3 regions of the Arthrobacter sp. 10T44 genome follow, and region 3 is predicted to be linked to each of the others. Evidence: riboswitches for the same ligand, from Rfam matches in the RefSeq annotation. Region 3 holds a riboswitch; each other region holds the start of a gene.
What was found. A riboswitch is a leader RNA that binds a small molecule or an ion and turns the genes downstream of it on or off. The one in region 3 is predicted to bind S-adenosylmethionine.
Positions count from the first base shown of each region.

Region 1: another riboswitch for S-adenosylmethionine. It lies ahead of AC1DBL_RS00115 (aminotransferase class V-fold PLP-dependent enzyme); the one in region 3 lies ahead of AC1DBL_RS04290 (DUF1737 domain-containing protein).
Region 2: another riboswitch for S-adenosylmethionine. It lies ahead of AC1DBL_RS14890 (bifunctional o-acetylhomoserine/o-acetylserine sulfhydrylase); the one in region 3 lies ahead of AC1DBL_RS04290 (DUF1737 domain-containing protein).

Region 1 is NZ_JBFTGT010000001.1:21,945-26,435, forward strand. Features, by position in the region: gene rsgA (ribosome small subunit-dependent GTPase A) at 1-825, shown strand, start outside; gene hisN (histidinol-phosphatase) at 894-1,706, shown strand; SAM riboswitch class IV at 1,796-1,909, shown strand; gene AC1DBL_RS00115 (aminotransferase class V-fold PLP-dependent enzyme) at 1,944-3,371, shown strand; gene AC1DBL_RS00120 (class I SAM-dependent methyltransferase) at 3,444-4,235, shown strand; gene AC1DBL_RS00125 (Nramp family divalent metal transporter) at 4,331-4,491, shown strand, end outside.
Region 2 is NZ_JBFTGT010000010.1:20,441-24,931, forward strand. Features, by position in the region: gene AC1DBL_RS14880 (CPBP family intramembrane glutamic endopeptidase) at 1-551, shown strand, start outside; gene AC1DBL_RS14885 (VOC family protein) at 679-1,317, opposite strand; SAM riboswitch class IV at 1,530-1,645, shown strand; gene AC1DBL_RS14890 (bifunctional o-acetylhomoserine/o-acetylserine sulfhydrylase) at 1,708-3,024, shown strand; SAM riboswitch class IV at 3,209-3,324, shown strand; gene metX (homoserine O-acetyltransferase MetX) at 3,336-4,491, shown strand, end outside.
Region 3 is NZ_JBFTGT010000001.1:906,063-910,553, forward strand. Features, by position in the region: gene cls (cardiolipin synthase) at 1-947, opposite strand, end outside; gene AC1DBL_RS04285 (aminodeoxychorismate lyase) at 1,041-2,018, shown strand; SAM riboswitch class IV at 2,140-2,254, shown strand; gene AC1DBL_RS04290 (DUF1737 domain-containing protein) at 2,269-2,586, shown strand; gene AC1DBL_RS04295 (rhodanese-like domain-containing protein) at 2,583-3,029, shown strand; gene AC1DBL_RS04300 (O-succinylhomoserine sulfhydrylase) at 3,026-4,234, shown strand; gene AC1DBL_RS04305 (glutamate--cysteine ligase 2) at 4,231-4,491, opposite strand, start outside.

The sequences.
Region 1 (4,491 bases), 880 kb from region 3:
GTCAAGATCCAGGACCGCAGGACGCTGTTGCGCCGCAGCGCGGACGACACGGACCCGATCGAACGCGCCGTCGTCGCCAACGCCGACCAGCTCGTCGTTGTCGTGGCCGCAGCCAACCCGGAACCCCGCACCGGCTTCATCGACCGCGCGCTGGTGGCCGCCTACGACGCCGGCATCGAACCGCTGCTGCTCGTCACCAAGGCCGACGTCAAGGACCCCGCCGAGCTGCTGGCCAACTACCAGCACCTGGATTTCCCGGTGATCATCTCCAAGACCGCGGATTCGGCCGCCTCCGGCATCGACGCCCGCTCCGATGACGGCCTGTCCGCCCGGCTGGACAAGGCCGCCGTGTCGCAGCTGCGGGACTACCTCGACGGGAAGGTCACCGTCATGCTGGGCCACTCCGGCGTCGGCAAATCCACCATGGTGAACGCGCTCACCGGCGCCGAACGGGCCACCGGCGGCGTCAACGCGGTCACCGGCCGCGGCCGCCACACCTCCTCCTCCGCGCTGGCGCTGAAGGTCAGTGATGCGCCTGCGGGCAGCTGGATCATCGACACCCCGGGCATCCGCTCCTTCGGCCTGGCCCATGTGGACCCGGACCGGATCCTGCGTTCCTTCCCGGACCTGGCTCCTGGCACCGATGACTGCGAGCGGGGCTGCAAGCACGACGCCACCGCCGTCAATTGCGGCGTGGACGCCTGGGTGCAGGGCGGCCACGCGGGCCCGTCCGGCCCGGCCCGGCTCGCCTCGCTGCGCCGGCTGCTGGGCACCGATCCGCGGCTGGAAGCGCAGGACACCAAGGAACTCGGCAGCGTCTCATAGCCGCGTCTACTTGGCGGCAGCGACGTGGCCTCCCGGTCCGCGGCGCGTTTTGACGGTAGTTTGGAAGCATGAGCCAACCAGCTTCGAGCTACAACGATGACCTGCGCCTTGCCCATGTACTGGCAGATTCCGTAGATTCCCAGACCATGAGCCGCTTCAAGGCGCTCGACCTTCGGATCGAGACGAAGCCGGACCTGACCCCCGTCACCGACGCGGACAAGTCCGCCGAGGAAGCCATCCGCGGGCAGCTGTCCCGCTCCCGCCCGCGCGACGCCGTCCTGGGCGAGGAGTTCGGCAGCTCCGGCCACGGTTCGCGCCGCTGGATCATCGACCCGATCGATGGCACCAAGAATTTCGTCCGCGGCGTCCCGGTCTGGGCCACCCTGATCGCCCTCGTCGACGAAGGCGAACCCGTGGTGGGCGTCGTCAGCGCCCCCGCACTGGGCAAGCGCTGGTGGGCCGCCAAGGGCGCCGGCGCCTACATGGGCCGCTCACTGGCCGCCGCGACCCGGCTGAGGGTCTCCAACGTCTCCCGGCTCGCCGATGCGTCGCTGTCCTATTCGAGCCTCGGCGGCTGGAAGCAGCGCGGCAACCTCGACGAGTTCCTCGGACTCACCGAGGAGGTCTGGCGTACCCGCGCCTATGGCGATTTCTGGTCCTACTGCCTCGTGGCCGAAGGCGCCGTCGACATCGCCTGCGAGCCCGAACTCAACCTCTACGACATGGCGGCGCTGGTCCCGATCGTGACGGAGGCCGGCGGCCGCTTCACCTCGCTCGAGGGAGAGGACGGCCCCTTCGGCGGCAACGCGCTGGCGACCAACTCGATCCTGCACTCCGAAGTCCTCAAGCGCCTCAACCCGGGCCTCGACGACCTGCTCTAGCCGGCCACGCCCGAGGCAGCCCGTAACACTACGCTTCATATTCCGCCCTCCCTTTTCCGTGCGACCGGCCATGTCCTAGGCTCGAAGCAGGTCACGAGTGCCAGCGCAAAACCCCGGTTTGCTGGCCGGCAACCCTCCATTCGCGGCGGGGTGCCCCGGGTGACGACCTGGCCGGTCCGGAGCGGACCCGGCAAGCGCGGATCCCCTGTGTGCGGGGTCCTTTTCGAGCGAGGTCCCATGACGACTGCCACCATCCCCACCCACACCACCAGCGCCGGCGGCCCGGAGTTCACCGACGCACGCTTCGACGCCGCCCGCCGGCCACTGTCCGCGGTTTCCGGCGCCGAAATCCTGGCCCCCCTGATCCAGGGCGGCCAGGTCCGGTACGCCAACCTGGACTACGGAGCCTCCGCCCCGGCGCTGTCCGTGGTGTCCGCCTACCTGAACGAGATCCTGCCGTACTACGCCAGCGTGCACCGCGGCGCCGGCTACGCCTCCCAACTGAGTACCTCGGTGTACGAAAACGCCCGGAACATCGTCCGCGGGTTCGTCGGCGGCCGTCCGGATGACTCCGTGATCTTCACCCGGAACACCACCGACGCACTGAACCTGCTGGCCGGCTGCCTGCCCGTCGACGACGGCCGACACACCGGCGAGGTGCTTTACCTCGATATCGAGCACCACGCCAACCTGCTGCCCTGGCAAAACGTCCCGCACCGCAGCGTCGTCGCGGCGCCCACCCTCGCCGGCACCGTGGAGCGGCTCCGGGCGGAACTCGCCCTCGGCGGAGTAAGCCTGCTCGCCGTGACCGGCGCGTCCAACGTCACCGGCGAAATCCTGCCGATCCGTGAGCTGGCCGCGCTGGCGCACGAATTCGGCGCCCGGATCGCCGTCGATGCGGCCCAGTTGGCCCCGCACCGCCGCATCAACATCGCCGCGGACGACGTCGACTACCTCGCCTTCTCCGGCCACAAGCTCTACGCCCCGTTCGGCGCCGGCGTGCTGGTGGGCCGGCCGGACTGGCTGGACGCCGGCACCCCGCACCTGGCCGGCGGCGGCGCAGTACGGGACGCACGGCTCGACGCCGTCAGCTGGACCACCGGGCCGGCCCGCCACGAGGGCGGCTCCCCCAATGTCCTGGGCGCGGCCGCGCTGGCCCGCGCCAGCCAGGTCATCGAGGCGCTGGACGAGCAGCAGTGGCACGCCCACGAGGACGCCATCCGTTCCTTCCTGGTCGAGGGGCTGGAGCGGATCGACGGCGTAACGGTCCACCACATCTTCGAGGACACCGGCCGGGAAGGCGGCCCCGGGACGATCGGCGTGGTCAACTTCTCGGTCGCCGGTTACGACGCCGGCCTGGTCGCCGCATACCTGTCCGCGGAGCACGGCATAGGCCTGCGCGACGGCCGGTTCTGCGCCCACCCGCTGCTAAAACGGCTCGGCCTGCCCGCCGGTTCGCTCCGGGCCAGCTTCGGCCTCGGCTCACGGCTCAACGACGCGCAGCGGCTGCTCGCCGGGCTCCAGGAGCTGCGGCGGAACGGCCTGGGCTGGGACTACGTCGTAGACGCCGGACGCTGGGTGCCGGCCAACGACACGCGGAGCTATCCGCACTGGGCGCCGAACACGCCTGGCACCGCTGGCGCAGCCCCCTGCTCCGTCGACTGACCGGCAGCGCAGCCCGGGCCGCGTGCGGTAAATTCGACAGGTACGCACCAGAGCTGCCGAAGGAGATCGCACGTGGCACGCGGCGGCCCCAAACTGCACCACCCCGGACTGCAGGGTGGCCCAAAACTGCAGCACCAGCGGCGGCGGGAGCTCGGGCAGAGCTTCCAGGACGGCGGCGAGCACTACGACCGGGTCCGGCCCGGCTATCCGGCGGATTCGGCCGATTGGCTGATCCCGGCCGGGGCCCACGACGCCGCCGACCTGGGCGCCGGGACCGGTAAGTTCACGGCGCTCCTGGTCCAACGGGGGCTCAGGACCGTGGCCGTCGATCCGTCCCCGGACATGCTCGACCAGCTGCGCCGCGCCCTCCCGGGAGTCGCCGCCGTCGAGGGTACCGCCGAACACACCGGGCTGGCTTCGGGGGCCTTCGACCTGGTCACGGTGGCCCAGGCCTGGCACTGGTGCGATCCCCTGCTGGCCAGTACCGAGGCGGCCCGGATCCTGCGGCCGCACGGCGTTCTCGGCCTGATCTGGAACCAGCTCGACACCTCGGTCCCCTGGGTGCACAGGCTGTCCCGGATCATGCATGCGGGGGACGTCCACAAGCCCCACTTCACGCCGCCGCTGGGACCGGAATTCATCGGGCTGGAGAGTCATCTCACCCGCTGGGAGGATCCAGTAACCACGCAGGACGTCATGGAACTGACCAAATCCCGCAGCTACTACCTGCGGGCAGGCGAGAGCACCAGGGCCAAGGTGCTCGCTAACCTCGACTGGTACCTGCACGAGCACCTCGGACACACTGCCGGGCAGCTCCTGCCGCTTCCCTACCTGACGCAAAGCTGGCGTGCCGTCAAAGCCTGAGGTTCCCGCATTGCACTGACCACGCCGCGGCGCCTATTATTTCGGTGTGCCTAACTTATATTTGTAGGCACTCAGGAACTTCTTGGGAGCCCGCAGTGCTGGACGTAGCCGGACACGAACCCCTGCCCGCGGGGAAACCGCCTGCCCGCAGGATCAGGGGTAGCCGCCGGGCTTTGCTGGGCCTGCTCGGCCCGGCGTTCGTGGCTGCCATCGCCTATGTGGACCCCGGCAACGTCGCCGCCAACCTGACGGCCGG
Region 2 (4,491 bases), on a different contig from region 3:
TGGTGATCCATTTCCTGACCGAACTCCGGCCCGCCGGCATGGCCGCCGGCACGGGCAGCTCGGCGTTCCGGAAGCTGGGCTTCAACTTCGCCCGGCCCGGCAAGGACCTGCTCCAGGGCCTCGGCCTCGCTGCCCTGATCGGCATACCGTCGCTCGGGCTCTACGCGGCCGGGCGGGCGCTGGGGATCACGACGGCGATCATCCCCAGCGCACTGGACTCCTACTGGTGGACGGTGCCGGTCCTGATCCTCTCCGCGATCCGGCACGGGATCGTGGAGGAGGTGATCGTGGTGGGCTACCTGCTGGACCGGCTCGGCAAGTTCGGCTGGGGCATGCCGCTGGCGATCTTCGCCAGTTCGATGCTGCGCGGCAGCTACCACCTCTACCAGGGCTTCGGGCCGTTCATCGGCAACGCCGTCATGGGCGTCATCTTCGCGCTGATCTACACGAAGACGCGCCGGGTGATGCCGCTGGTGATTGCGCATGCGCTGCTGGACATCGTGGCCTTCGTCGGATTCAGCCTCTTCGGCAAGGCGATCGGCCTGGGCTGAGCAGGCATAACCCGCGTTGCCCCCAGTGGCCCGCCGCCGGCGACGGGTTAAAGTGTTTCGGCCGCCAGCGGTGGGTGGCATCATTGGCACCCGCTGCTGGCGGCCGAAGTTTTTCGGGCAGGAAGCGTCAGATCGTGACGGCTCCGGAATCGGTTTCGAAGGTGACGGACAGGATTCCCGGCGTCCCGTGCGGGGCCAGCCAGTTCACGTCCACGTCCTCCAGCGGCTTCTCGACCGGTTCACCCAGCCACTCGGTGACCCGCTCGGCCGAGCCCGCGATCGTGAGGGCAGACATCTTCACGTTGCTCTCATAGGCGTTGGACGGGTGCAGGGCGGGGTCGCCTTCCCACTTGAGCATGTAGGGGACCTGCGGATCCGCGATCAGGCCCAGGATGCCGATCTGCTTCCAGACCAGTTCGCGGCCGTCGGGGAACTTGCGGTTGCCGTTGACGGCGGAGCGGCCCAGCCGCTCCTCGAACGGTGCCAGGTCGTCAACCTCGACGCACCAGCCCATCCAGCCACCGCCGGCGGCCGAGCGGGCGCGGACTGCCTGCCCGAACGGCGCCTTGTCGGAGGCCGGGTGGTCCAGGACCTCCACGACCTCGAGGTACTTGTGCCCGGCAAGCGGGATAATCATGTTGCGGGTCCCGAACCGGGGGTGTATTCCGCCCTTGACGGCTTCGACCCCGAGGGCGGTCGCAATACGTTCGGTGGTGGCAGCCAGGCCATCTTGTTCACAGGCGTAAGAGACGTGATCCATGCGCATGCCCTCATCTTGGCACTTTGTGATGGAGCTCTCAGCTTAGGATGCCCTTACCGTGATGGGATGTCATTTTCCGGAGCTCACCGCGCGGATTTGCCCGGCCAGAACCACGGCACTTTCCGGCTCCCGGGCGTGCGCCGGGCGGCGGTGGGGCCGTTCTTCATTTTCGTCACAAAGCTATCCAGGCGTAATGGCGCGTTCGTAGACTGAAGCCAGGTCATGAGCGCCAGCATCGAGCCCCGGCTTGCTGGCCGGCAACCCTCCTTGCGCGGTGGGGTGCCCCGGGTGAAGACCTGGCCCGCCGGCGTCCGCCGGCAGGCAAGCGCGGCGCCAGAGCCGTTCCGGCCCCAGAGGCCAGGGGCGGCCTGTGCCCAGTCATTAGGGAGCTCTCCGATGTCCAACGCCTGGTCCTTTGAAACCCGCCAGATCCACGCCGGCCAGGAGCCGGACTCCGCCACCGGCGCGCGGTCGCTGCCGATCTACCAGACGACGTCGTTCGTCTTCCCCAGTGCAGAGAGCGCCGCCAACCGGTTCGCGCTCGCCGAGCTCGCCCCCATCTACACCCGGATCGGCAACCCCACCCAGGACGCGGTGGAACAGCGGGTCGCGAGCCTGGAGGGCGGCCTTGGGGCGCTCCTGCTCAGTTCCGGCCAGGCCGCCGAAACCTTCGCGATCCTCAACATCGCCGAGGCAGGAGACCACGTCGTCGCCAGCCCCAGCCTCTATGGCGGGACCTACAACCTGCTGGCCCACACGCTGAAGAAGTTCGGTATCTCCGTGACGTTCGTGGAGGACCCGGACAACCTTGAGCAGTGGCGCGATGCCGTGCAGCCGAACACCAAGCTGTTCTTCGGCGAGGTGGTCTCCAACCCCCGCCAGGACGTGCTGGACATCGAAGGCGTCGCGGACGTCGCCCACCGGGCCGGGGTGCCGCTGATCGTGGACAACACCCTCTCCACCCCCTACCTGATCCGCCCGATCGAGTGGGGCGCCGACATCGTGGTGCATTCGGCCACCAAGTATCTCGGCGGACACGGTGCCGCGATTGCCGGCGTGATCGTCGACTCCGGCAACTTTGACTTCGGCAAGGACCCGGAGCGCTTCCCCGGCTTCAACACCCCGGATCCCACGTACAACGGCCTGGTCTATGCCCGCGACCTCGGGGCGGACGGGGCGCTGGGAGCGAACCTGTCCTTCATCCTCAAGGCCCGGGTCCAGCTGCTGCGCGACCTCGGTTCGGCCGTCTCGCCGTTCAACGCCTTCCTCATCGCCCAGGGGATCGAGACGCTGAGCCTGCGGGTGGAACGGCACGTCGCCAACGCCCTGCGGGTGGCCGAATGGCTGGAAGCCAGGGACGACGTCGAATCCGTCGCCTACGCCGGGCTGCCGTCCAGCCCCTGGTACGAGCGCGGCCGGAAGTACGGCCCGAAGGGGACCGGCGCCGTCGTCGCGTTCAACCTCGCAGGGGGAGCGGAGGCCGGCAAACGCTTCGTCGACGCCCTCGAACTGCACTCCCATGTGGCGAACATCGGTGACGTGCGCTCGCTGGTCATCCACCCGGCGTCGACCACGCACAGCCAGCTCTCGCCGGAGCAGCAGGCGGTCGCCGGCGTCAATCCCGGCCTGGTCCGGCTCTCGGTGGGCCTCGAGCACATCGACGACATCATCGCGGACCTCGATGCCGGCTTCCGGGCGGCCAAGAACGCCTGAGGTCACGCAGCACGCCGACTTTCCCCACCTTTGCGGGGATGGCCCCGGGAATCGCCGACACTTCGGGGCGACCCGCCGGGCGCGTCTGTCAAAGGTGGGGAAACTGCGGTGTTGACGGGTCCGGCTGTCACACAGCCGTCACAATCTTCGCGCTTGCGCGGCCGTGTTTCGTAGAATCGACGCAGGTCATGAGTGCCAGTGACAGCCCCGGCTTGCTGGCCGGCAACCCTCCATTTGCGGCGGGGTGCCCCGGGTGAAGACCTGGCCTGCCGGTCAGCTGACGGCGGGCAAGCGCGAAGTTAGGTCCTCACATGACGATTGCCGTCACCCGCACGGGTGTACCCGAAAGCAAACCCTCCACTGTTCCCGACGGCGCTGGTTCCGACGGCGCTGGTTCCGACGGGACGGTGCAGTACCTCCCGATCGGTTCCCTGGCCCTTGAATCCGGTGCCACCCTGCCTGAGGTCACCCTCGCCTACGAGACCTGGGGGACGCTGAACGCCGATGCCTCCAATGCGGTGCTGATCGAGCACGCCCTGACCGGCGACACCCACGTGACCCGCGGCGCCGGCGAGGAACCGGGCTGGTGGGAGGAACTGGCAGGCCCCGGCGCCCCGGTGGACACGGACAAGTACTTCGTGGTCTCCATCAACATCCTCGGCGGCTGCTACGGCTCCACCGGGCCCTCCACGCCGGCCCCGGACGGCCGGCCCTGGGGCTCGCGCTTCCCGCTGGTCACCCTCCGGGACAGCACCGCGGCGGAAGCCCGGCTCGCCGACGCGCTGGGGATCAGCAGCTGGTATGCCGTGCTCGGCGGCTCGCTCGGGGGAGCGCGCGCGCTGGAGTGGGCGGTGACCTACCCGGCGCGGGTGCAGCGCTGCGCCGTGATTTCGGTCGGCGCCAGCAGCACCGCCGAACAGATCGCCTTCGCCCAGGCCCAGACCCTGGCAATCCGCCAGGACCCCAACTTCAACGGCGGCGACTACTACGGCGGCCCGGAACCGCACGCCGGACTGGCCCTCGCGCGCCGGATCGCGCACATCACCTACCGTTCCGCAGCCGAGCTGGACGGGCGCTTCGGACGCAACGCCCAGGCGGCCGAGGCCCCGCTGGAGGCCGGGTCGCTGGCCGGCCGTGGGCGCTACCAGGTGGAGAGCTACCTGGACCACCAGGGCAACAAGCTGGTGCGACGCTTCGACGCCAACAGCTACATCGCCATCACCGAGGCGCTCATGAGCCACGACGTGAGCCGCGGCCGGGGAAGCCTGGAGCAGGCCGTCTCCCTGGCCACCGCGGAGTTCTTCGTGGCGGCCGTGGACTCGGACCGGCTGTACTTTCCCGCCCAATCCCGAGAGCTCGCCGACGCCCTGCCGGGGGAGGTCCCCGTGCACGTCATCGAGGCCCCGATCGGCCACGACGGCTTCCTGACCGAAATCGGCCAGCTCAGCGAGCAGCTCCGGGGCAACT
Region 3 (4,491 bases):
GGCACCACCTGGGCGGTGATGTTGCCGGCGTGCAGTTCGGGCCGGTGGGCGAGCTGGTGCTCCAGGGATTCGTCGGTCTCACTGAGCCAGTCGGTGGCGAAGACCACGTTGAGGGTGGTGACGATCGGCCCGCGCAGGCAGGCCATCAGCTCGACCCATTCCCGGCCGATCTTGCGGTGCCGCGGGTTGTTGTAGGACGGTTCGATCAGGTTCTGCGACCCGGTGAAGGCGACCTCGCCGTCGATCACCATGATCTTGCGGTGGTTGCGCAGGTCCGGGCGGCGCCACTGGCCGTGCACGGGCCGCAGCGGCAGCATGGGCCGCCAGCGGATCTTGCTGGCCTTGAGCCGGGCGATGAGCTTGCTGTACCCCTTAATCCGCAGGGTGCCCAAGTGGTCGAACAGGAGGCGGACTTCGACGCCGCGCTCGGCGGCCTCTTCCATCGCCGTCAGCAGGTCATCCGTGATGTGGTCCGAGCTGAGGATGTAGAACTCGGCGTTGATAAAGGACTCGGCTTCGCGCACCGCCGCCGCCATCGCCTTAATCGAATCCGGGTAGCCGGGCAGGAGCTCCACGTGGTTGCCGTCCACCATGGGCAGGGAACCGAGCGTCTTGTTCAGCTCCGCTGCGGAGGACACCCATTCCGGGCCCTCGTACTTGCTTTCCACCATGGCCAGTTCCGACGTGCCGGCCCGCACCCGGGTGTTCACCGCGTCCTGCTGCGCCCGGCGCTTGCGGGAGAGCCGGAAGTTGCCGAAGAGCAGGAAGAGGACCACGCCCACGGCCGGAACGAAAAAGATGATCAGGAGCCAAGCCATGGCCGTGGTGGGGCGGCGGTTGCCCGGGATGATGCCGAGGGCAACGACCCGGATACCGAGGTCGATGACGGTCAGGATCAGGATCACCCAGGACGGAAGTGACCCCGCCAGCGAAAATGGCCACAGCACAGGCAAACCCCTCAAGCTCCAGACCCGCGGAACAGTTCCGGAACGGGCAACCCGCACAGCTTATCCCGACCCGGGCCGCACTAAGCTGAAGGCATGACTACCCCCGCCTCTGTTCCGGCCCGCGCGACAGTGCTGGTGTTCCTCGATCCCGCGTTTGAGAAGGGCCGCGTCGCCGACTCGTCCAAGCCGCAGCTGATGGCCACCGACCAGGGTGCCACCCGCGGCGACGGCGTTTTCGAGTCGCTGCTGGTGGTGGGGGGACGCCCGCGCAAGCTGCAGGCCCACCTGACCCGGCTGGCCGGCTCGGCGCGCGCGCTGGAGTTGGACATCCCGGCGGAGGACGCCTGGCGGCGCGCGATCGAGACCGCGGTCAGCGAATACCGCGGCCGGGCCGCCACGGCGGTCGGAGCCGCCGGCGACGGGGCCGGCGGAGCGGACGAGGTCGTGGTGAAGCTGCTCGCCAGCCGCGGCGTGGAGGGCGCGGCCACGCCGACGTGCTGGGTGCAGGCCTCGCCGCCGCCGGAAGCCGGCCGCCGGCAGCGCGAGACCGGCATCGACGTCATCCTGCTGGACCGCGGCTACGACAGCGAGGTGGGCGAACGCGCCCCGTGGCTGCTGCTGGGCGCCAAGACCCTGTCCTACGCGGTCAACATGGCGGCGCTCCGGTACGCCCACCACCAGGGCGCGGACGACGTCATCTTCACCTCCGCCGACGGCCGGGTCCTGGAGGGCCCGACGTCGACCGTGCTGCTGGCGCACCTGGAGACCAGCGACGACGGCGCGGGCGGCGTCCGCACCGTGCGCCGGCTGATCACCCCGCAGCTGGACAGCGGAATCCTCCCGGGCACCTCGCAGGGCGCCCTGTTCACCGCGGCCAAGGCCGCCGGGTGGGAGCTCGGCTACGGCCCGCTGGTACCTGCCGATCTGTACGACGCCGACGCCGTCTGGCTCATCTCAAGCATCCGGCTCCTCGCCCCGGTGAACCACATCGACGGCAAGGAGATCGGCACCCCCGAACTGCGGCGGCAGCTCACGGCCGAGCTCAACGAACTGTTCGCCACGATCGAGTAGGAGCCGGCCGGTCCCGGGTGATGCTGCTCCGCCCCCGGAAAGGTGCCATGCCAGCGTCCGCGTGACTTAACATGACGACGCCGCCGGTGCCGCCGGCGTCGTAAGTGCTACGTTTTTGGGGAGTAATGAGACCCGGCGCCAAGCCCTGACTGGCCGGTCGGCAACCCTCCCTTTCGCGGCGGGGTGCCTCAGGTGAATACTCGGCATATCGACCATTCGAGCTGCAAGCGTGAAAGTAAGGAGATCCGTCGTGCCCGACGCATCCGCACCCGCTGTGCCCGCCACAGCCCCCGCCCAATCCCCCGCCGCACCCGGACCCGCCGAGGAAAGACTGGCGTACCGGCTGTTCACCGGGCCCGATGACCGCAGCTTCTGCGAGCGCGTTTCGGCCGCCCTGGCCGAGGGCTACGTCCTGCACGGCAGCCCCTCCGCCACCTTCAACGGCAGCACCGTGATCGTGGCCCAGGCCGTCGTGCTGCCGGCCGCGATCGCGAGCGCCGACGCCGCCGTCGCCAACGCGGTGGATGAGCTCGACGGCGCCGAGTTCACCGGCGAGGGCCACGCATGAGTTACGCCGGAGACCTGAGCCCGCAGGAAGCCTGGGCCAAGGTCGGGGCGGGCGCCATCCTGGTGGACGTCCGCACCGAGGCGGAATGGTCGCAGATCGGCGTCCCGGTCACCGGGGCCGGCACCGAAGACCGGCAGGATCCGCTGTTCGTCCAGTGGACCCTGGCCGGCGGAGCCCCCAACCCGCACTTCCTGGAGCAACTGCAGCGGCAACTCCAGCGGCAACTGCGGCAGCACGCGCCTGGCGCCACGGCGGCCGAGCTCATCTTCCTGTGCCGTTCCGGCGCCCGCTCGGTCGCCGCCGCGAACGCCGCCACGGCGGCCGGCTTCACCGCCTACAACGTCCTCGAGGGCTTCGAAGGCGAACCGGGCCCGACCGGCGCCCGGACCGTGAACGGCTGGAAGAACCACGGCCTGCCGACCAACCTGGAAAGCACTAAGTGAGCTTCAATCCCGATGCCCAGGGCTGGAGCCCGGACACCCAGGCCGTCCGCGGCGGACTCGACCGCACCGGGTTCCAGGAAACCACCGAACCGATCTTCCTGAACTCGGGCTTCGTCTACGAATCCGCCGCCGCGGCTGAGCGCGCCTTCACCGGCGAGGACGAACGGTTTGTCTATTCCCGCTACGGCAACCCCTCGGTGGCCACCTTCCAGGAACGCCTCCGGCTGTTGGAGGGAACCGAGGCGTGCTTTGCGACGGCGTCGGGCATGTCTGCGGTGTTCACCGCTCTCGGGGCATTGCTGGGGGCCGGCGACCGCGTGGTCGCCGCCCGCTCGCTCTTCGGATCCTGCTTCGTCATCCTCAATGAGATCCTGCCGCGCTGGGGCGTGGAGACAGTCTTCGTGGACGGCCCGGACCTCGAGCAGTGGCGGTCGGCGCTGGCCGTGCCGACGACGGCCGTGTTCTTCGAATCTCCCTCGAACCCCATGCAGGAAATTGTGGACATCGCCGCCGTGAGCGAACTGGCGCACGCCGCCGGTGCGACCGTGGTGGTGGACAACGTCTTCGCCACTCCCCTGCTGCAGCGGTGCGGGGAGCTGGGCGCGGACGTGGTCGTGTACTCCGGCACCAAGCACATCGATGGCCAGGGCCGGGTGCTCGGCGGCGCGATCCTGGGCACCCGGGAATTCATCGAGGGCCCGGTCAAGCAGCTCATGCGCCACACCGGCCCGGCATTGTCCGCCTTCAACGCCTGGGTGCTGAGTAAGGGACTGGAGACGATGGCCCTGCGGGTGAACCACTCGTCCGCCTCGGCGCTTCGGCTGGCCGAATGGCTGGAGGCCCAGCCCGCGGTCAGCTGGGTTAAGTACCCGCTGCTGCCGTCCCACCCGCAGTACGAGCTGGCCGCCAGGCAGATGAAAGCCGGCGGCACGGTGTTGACTCTGGAGCTTTCGCCCTCGCCCGGCCGCTCCGCCAAGGAAGCCGCGTTCGCGCTGCTGGACGCGTTGCGGATCATCGATATTTCCAACAACCTCGGTGATTCAAAGTCCCTGATCACGCATCCGGCCACCACCACGCACCGCGCCATGGGCCCGGAGGGGCGCGCGGCTATCGGGCTGAGCGACGGCGTCGTGCGGCTCTCGGTGGGGCTGGAAGACGTCGAGGACCTGATCCGCGACCTCGGGCAGGCGCTCAAGCAGGTCTAGCCCCGGCGCACCCGCGAAAGCACGGGGGCCGGTTCTGACATTCCCTCGGCGTCCGCACCGTGCATCGTGACCCGCACGGCATGGGCGACGACGGCGGCCAGGCCGGCGTCGTCGGAGGGGGTGTCCAGCCCCGGAGCGCAGAGCGCCTGGCGCTGCAACTGCGAGCCCGTGCCGTGCGCCAGGACGCGGTCCACGCCGCGGCGCACCAGGTCCAGCTCCCCTTGCTCCGCTAGGACGGGGGCCACGAAGTCGACCAG